2 regions of the Streptomyces sp. NPDC017979 genome follow, and region 1 is predicted to be linked to the other one. Evidence: riboswitches for the same ligand, from Rfam matches in the RefSeq annotation. Region 1 holds a riboswitch; the other holds the start of a gene.

Region 1 (3,180 bases):
GCCTGCCCGCCCCACGGCGCCTGCTGCGGCTGCCCGCCCCACGTCATGCGATCCCCCCACGGAAGTTCTTTCGAGGGCCCGAACCTAACCGCGCCGGATCGGTGCAGACAGGCCGACCGACAGAAGGTGATGGATTCGTGATCATCATGTGGAGTTTCCGTGCCGCTCTTCACCTCTGGCGCGTGCACGCACCGCGAGAAATGCCCCCTGACCAGCAAACCAGCCGCCGCCTTCAGAGGCAGCCCTCTTTTTGCGCTTCTGTACGTCCTGTACATTTCTCACAGATAGCGCGCCGCCGAGAACCACCGAGAGGTACGCCGTGATGCAGCCCGCCGCCCGATACGTCCTGCCGCAGTTCACCGAGCGCACCGCGCACGGGAACCGCACTCTCGACCCCTACGCCAAGCTGCTCGAAGAGCGGATCGTCTTCCTCGGCACGCCCGTGGACGACACCGCGGCGAACGACGTGATCGCCCAACTGCTGTACCTGGAGTACGCGGCGCCGGAGCGGCAGATCTCGCTCTACATCAACTCCCCGGGCGGCTCGCTCAGCGCCATGTCCGCGATCTACGACACGATGCAGGTGATCACCTGCGACATCGAGACGACCTGCATCGGGCAGGCCGTCTCGACCGCGGCGCTGCTGCTGGCCGCGGGCGCCCCCGGCAAGCGCCTGGCCCTGCCGGGCGCGCGGATCGTGCTCCAGCAGCCCGGGCTCGACGAACCGACCCGGGGCATGCCGTCGGACCTGGAGATCGAGGCGCGGGAGATCCTGCGGCTGCGCGCCCTGATGGTGGAGTTGTTCGCCCGGCACACCGACCGGTCCGCCGAGCAGGTCGCGGCCGACCTGGAGCGCGACACCTTCCTGGACGCGGCGACGGCCAAGGAGTACGGGCTGGTGGACCACGTGATCGGCAGCCGCAAGTCCTCGTTGGCCGGCCGCGGCTGACGGGAGGCGCGCCGTGCCCCGTCCCGAACCGCCGCCACTGCCGCCGCTGCCGGCGCTGACCCGCGCCGAGGCCGACCTGATCGACGGCTATCTGCGCGTCGTGGACCTGGTGGGACGCATCAACCCCAGCCGCGGCGACCTCACTTACTCCTCGCTGCGCGCCGCCCAGGCGCTGGTGGCGCAGGCGATCGCGGTCAAAGACGCCCTGGCGCTGATGCACGAACGCGGGGAGGACGCCCTGCACGCCGCCACCCTCGCCCGGGCGCTGCGGGTGCTCGACGGCGAGCGGCGGGCCCTGCGGGTCACCATCCCTGACGAGTCACCCCCGTGACGGCTCGTCATCCGACACGTCAACCGCCATCCGGGTTCCCACCGGGATACCTCGTTTGATGTAGTCGCGACATCTCCGGTCGATACGCTCAAGTTGCGCGGGACGACGATCCCTCTAGCGGAATGTCCTATTCCAGTGCTGGTACGAGCCTCCCCCGGTGTCCACAACCGACGGGAAAATGCGGCGCGTCCACCTGAATGGCGCATTCGTGTTGAAACTCACATACCGCCGTTTTGACTCGGAAATCCGGCATTGCGTGGGACAAGATCCCTGGGACGACAAGCCCCCGTCACCTCGGCGGGGCGGTCCGAACGGACGCCGAGTCCTGCCGCCGTTCCGGATGACTGGTCGACAGGAGTGCTTCGGCAGGAGTGGAGGACCCGAGCAGTACGGGACGGCCGGTGCGCCGGACGTTCCTCGGGGTGAAGCCGCGACAGCGGCCGGGCACCTTCGTCCGCCCGAACCCGACAGGTCACCCTTCACAGGCGGCTGACGAAGGGTTGCGCATGACTGCGCAGATGAACGTCCCGTTCCTGATCGGCCGGGCGGGCGCGGTTTCCGCGCTGACCCTCGCCGCACTCGGTGGCTCGATGCTCGTACCGGGCGGCACGTCCGAGGCCCAGGCAGCAACTGCACACGCGGGCAAGGCGCTCAAGGTCGCCGCGGGCAAGAAGGGTGCGCCCTACCGGTGGGGCGCGGCGGGCCCGCGCCGCTTCGACTGCTCCGGCTTGACGCTCTATTCGTACAAGAAGGCCGGCAAGAAGCTGCCCCGGACCGCCCAACAGCAGTACAACTCCACGCGTCGGGTCTCGACCGCCAACAAGAAGGTGGGGGACCTCGTGTTCTTCCACTCCGGGCGGAGCGTCTACCACGTCGGGATCTACGCCGGGAAGGGGAAGATCTGGCACTCGCCCAAGCGGGGCTCCTGGGTGAAGCTGGACAAGATCTGGAGCAGGAGCGTGTCGTACGGCCGGGTCCGCTGACGGCGGTCCGCTGACGCTTCGAGCGCGCCGGGCCGTCGGCCTGTCGGTCAGTCGGTTCGACGGGCCGGCCAGGGCAGGGTGACCCAGACCGTCTTGCCGCCGTCCGCGGTCGGCTCGACGGTCAGTCGTCCACGGCTGTGCGCCGTGAGGCTGCGGATGATGACCAGGCCGCGGCCGTTGTCCTGGCGCACGGCCGCGGGCAGCCGCTGGGGCCACCTCGGGTGGCTGTCCGTCACCCCGAGGCGCAGTTCATCGTCCCGCTCCAGCAGCACGTCCACCCGGAAGGTGGGCGACTGGCCGAAGGTGTGCTGCACGGCGTTGGTGGTGAGTTCGGAGACGATCAGCCGGATCGTGTCGAGGGCGTCCGACCCCGCGGGAAGCCCCCACCCCGTCACGGCGCCGGTGACGAACCTGCGGGCCACGGAGACCGAGGCGGGCTCGGTCGGCAGGGTGATGGCGGCTTCCTGGAGGTCTGCCATGGCGACGTCGTCCCTTTCCACCGGGGCCGTGCTCCGACTTCGTAGCCGATGGATGCGCGGACGGCCGCGGACAGTGCTTCGCGCGCCACACTGCCACTCATCGCGGTACCGGGTGAGGCGATCCGCCAAGATGCGTAGGGATTCATCGCCCGAAGCGGTGAACTCTACGACGCAAGGCCGTTTTTGGACACTCCCCGCGCGCCCGGGGGCGCCGTGCGCACGACGGTCTCCACCGCAGCGGCGATCTGTTCCCCCGTCAGATCGGCGCGGGCGGTGAGCCGGAGCCGGGAGATCCCGTCGGGCACCGACGGCGGGCGGAAGCAGCCCACCCGCAGCCCGGCGGCACGGCAGTCGGCGGCCCAGCGCAGCGCCGCTTCCGGCGCTGGTGCCCGCACGGACACCACGGCGGCGTCGGGGCGCACCGCCATGAGGCCCGCC
Region 2 (3,180 bases), on a different contig from region 1:
CACCCGGGGCGTCGTGAGAGACTGACCGGGACTGGTCTAGACAACAGCTGATTCGAAGGGCAACACCATGGCTGAGCGCCGTGTCACCGTCGGTTGGGCCGAGGGCCTGCACGCCCGACCCGCCTCCATCTTCGTCCGCGCCGCCACGGCCTCCGGCGTCCCCATGACGATCGCCAAGGCCGACGGCAACCCGGTCAACGCCGCCTCCATGCTCGCGGTGCTGGGCCTGGGCGCGCAGGGCGGCGAGGAGATCGTCCTCGCTTCCGAAGCCGACGGCGCGGACGCCGCCCTGGACCGGCTGGCCAAGCTGGTCGCCGAAGGGCTGGAGGAACTGCCGGAGACGGTCTGAGCCACTTCTCGCTCGACCTTCGTGGGCACGCGGCTCGTGCCGCACCAGAGGCGCTGATCCTTTCGGGTCAGCGCCTCTGTCGTTCCCTACGACCAGCAGGGAGCCGGCCGACGGAGAGCCGAAGTGCCCCGGCGCGGTGCGCACCGGGGCACTTCGAAAGGCGAATCCGCCGGGTCAGACGTTCACGCCCCGGGCGCGCAGATACGCGACCGGGTTGACGTCCGAGCCGTAGTCGGCGCCGGAGCGGGCCTCGAAGTGGAGGTGCGCCCCGGTGGAGTTGCCGGTGGAGCCCGCGCGACCGATCTGCTGACCGGGCATCACGGCCTGCCCCTCGCCGACGGTGACCGCCGAGAGGTGGGCGTACTGGGTGTACGAGCCGTCCCGCATCTTGATGACGACGTTGTAGCCGTACGCGCCGCCCCAGCCGGCTTCGACGACGGTGCCCGCGCCGACCGAGACGACCTCGGTGCCGGAGGAGGCGTGGAAGTCGATGCCGCTGTGGCTGCCGGAGGACCACAGGGAGCTGTTGGCCTGGTACGAGGTGGTGACGTGCGAGCCGGCGACGGGCAGCTGGTAGGAGTTCAGCAGCCGCTGGCGCTCGGCCTCGCGGGCGGCCCGCTCGGCGGCCTTGCGCTCCGCCTCGGCCTTGCGCTTCGCCTCCGCCGCGGCCTCGGCGCGGGCGACGGCCTCGCGCTTCTGGTCCACGGCCTGGTCGGTGACCTGCTCGGCGAGGGTGTCGGTGGCGGCCAGCATCTGGAGCGTGCCGGTGTCCTCGGCGCTCAGCGATCCGGTGTCGGCGTCGCTCCTCGGCTCGTTCTCCGTCGCGAACGCGGGGGACGCGAGGGTGCCGATCACCCCGGAGGTGGCGAGGGTCGCGGCGCCGGCGATGCTCGCGCTCCTGCGCGTCACGCGGCTGGGGGCACGGTGCTTCCCGGTGGGGCGGGCGAACGCCATGGCGGGTCCGGTCCTTTCCTTCCTTCTCGCCTACCGGGTTAGCTGACGGGTTCGGAGAGAGGAAGGTCTCCTACGGCTCCTCCGCAGGCCGCGGAGGGGCCGATTCACCCCGGGGGATCTGGGTCCCCGGCTCCCCTGGGCTCACGCCCGGCGGGGACTCGGCGATGACTGTCCGTGCCGCGGGTGCGGCGGGCTCCTGGCGAACAGCCGGATCGACGCTAGGCGGGCCCGCTCGCGTTCGCCAAACAAACGACGATCTTTGTTGGCTATGCCACAGCACGTGTCGCCCGAGTTCCCATCAAAAAGGACATTCGGCGGCGAGATGCAACGCTCGGACGGCGAACGTGCAACGGACGCACGGCCGTCGGGTGACGGTTCGATGGCGCCGGTGTGCCCGACGTGTGACGACTGGTGCCGGCACGGTCCCATGGCGGAGCCCCGGCGTCCGCGGACGCCGGGGCTCTGTCGTCAGAGGGCTCGGTCAGCCCTTGACCACCGTCACCTCGCCGATGCCCAACGCCCGCACCGGCTCCGCGATCTGCGCCGCGTCGCCGACGAGCACCGTGACCAGCCGGTCGACGGGGAAGGCGCTCACGACCGCCGCGGTCGCCTCCACGGTGCCCGTCTGGGCCAGCCGCGCGTACAACTGCGCCTGGAAGTCGTCCGGAAGCTGCTGCTCGACCTGGTCGGCGAAGGTGCCGGCGACCGACGCCGCCGTCTCGTACCGCAGCGGGGCGACCCCGACCAGGTTCTGCACGGCGACGTCGCGCTCCGCGTCCGTCAGCCCCTCCGCGGCCAGCGTGCGCAGCACCTGCCACAGGTCCGCCAGCGCGGGGCCGGTGTTGGGCGTGTCGACGGAGCCGCTGATGCCGAGCAGCGCGGCCCCCGACCCGTCCGGCGCCGAGGACAGCACCTGCGCGAAGGCCCGTACGCCGTAGGTGTAGCCCTTCTCCTCGCGCAGCACGCGGTCCAGGCGGGACGTCAGGGTGCCGCCCAGGCAGTACGTGCCGAGGACCTGGGCGGGCCAGACGCGGTCGTGCCGGTCCGCGCCGATCCGGCCGATCAGCAGTTGCGTCTGCACCGCGCCGGGGCGGTCCACGACGATCACGCGCCCGGTGTCGTCGGCGGTGATCTCGGCCCGGGAGTGCGCCGGGGCGGTGTCGCCCGTCCACGCGCCGAGCGTCTGCGCGAGCAGCGCGTCCAGGTCGACGCCGGTCAGGTCGCCGACGACGACCACGGTGCTGGTGGCCGGTCGCACGTGGGCGTCGAAGAACGCCCGTACGGCCGTCGAGTCGATCCGGGTGACCGTCTCCTCGGTGCCCTGGCGGGGCCGGGACATCCGCAGCGAGGCGGGGAACAGCCGCCGGTACAGCTCCTTGGCGGCGCGCCGGCCCGGGTTGGCCGTCTCGTGCGGGATCTCGTCCAGGCGGTTGCGGACCAGCCGCTTGACCTCGCCGTCGTCGAACGCGGGCTCGCGCAGCGCCTCGGCGAGCAGCCCGAGCGCCTTGGGCAGCCGGGAGACCGGGACCTCCAGGGAGACCCGGACGGCGGGGTGGTCGGCGTGCGCGTCCAGCGTGGCGCCGCAGCGCTCCAACTCGGCCGCGAACTCCTCGGCCGACCGGGTCTTGGTGCCCTCCGACAGGGCGCGGGCCATGATCGTGGCCACCCCGTCGAAGCCCTCGGGCTCGGCGCCCAGCGGGGCGTCGAGGATGACCTCCACCGCCACCACCTGCTGGCCGGGGCGGTGACAGTGCAGCACGGTCAGGCCGTTGTCGAGCTGTCCGCGCCCGGGCGCGGGGAACGCCCAGGGGGTGGGCTCCCCGGACGCGGGCTTGGGGTGGAAGTCCATCGTCGTCAGCGGCTCGGCGGCGTCGGTC

What was found. Region 1 has a riboswitch for cyclic di-AMP ahead of ACH4E8_RS14420 (C40 family peptidase). Riboswitches for the same ligand answer to the same signal wherever they lie in the genome.
Region 2: linked by a shared signal. The riboswitch ahead of ACH4E8_RS18620 (M23 family metallopeptidase) and the one ahead of ACH4E8_RS14420 (C40 family peptidase) in region 1 are both predicted to bind cyclic di-AMP.

What each region holds. Positions count from the first base shown of each region.
Region 1 covers NZ_JBIRGU010000004.1:331,468-334,647, forward strand. Annotated here, with positions in the region: gene ACH4E8_RS14405 (PASTA domain-containing protein) at 1-47, opposite strand, end outside; gene ACH4E8_RS14410 (ATP-dependent Clp protease proteolytic subunit) at 320-949, shown strand; gene ACH4E8_RS14415 (hypothetical protein) at 963-1,280, shown strand; cyclic di-AMP (ydaO/yuaA leader) riboswitch at 1,587-1,783, shown strand; gene ACH4E8_RS14420 (C40 family peptidase) at 1,787-2,263, shown strand; gene ACH4E8_RS14425 (ATP-binding protein) at 2,311-2,742, opposite strand; gene ACH4E8_RS14430 (8-amino-7-oxononanoate synthase) at 2,907-3,180, opposite strand, start outside.
Region 2 covers NZ_JBIRGU010000006.1:141,880-145,059, reverse strand. Annotated here, with positions in the region: gene ACH4E8_RS18625 (HPr family phosphocarrier protein) at 68-349, shown strand; gene ACH4E8_RS18620 (M23 family metallopeptidase) at 524-1,303, opposite strand; cyclic di-AMP (ydaO/yuaA leader) riboswitch at 1,317-1,477, opposite strand; gene ACH4E8_RS18615 (M16 family metallopeptidase) at 1,785-3,180, opposite strand, start outside; gene ACH4E8_RS18610 (M16 family metallopeptidase) at 3,179-3,180, opposite strand, start outside.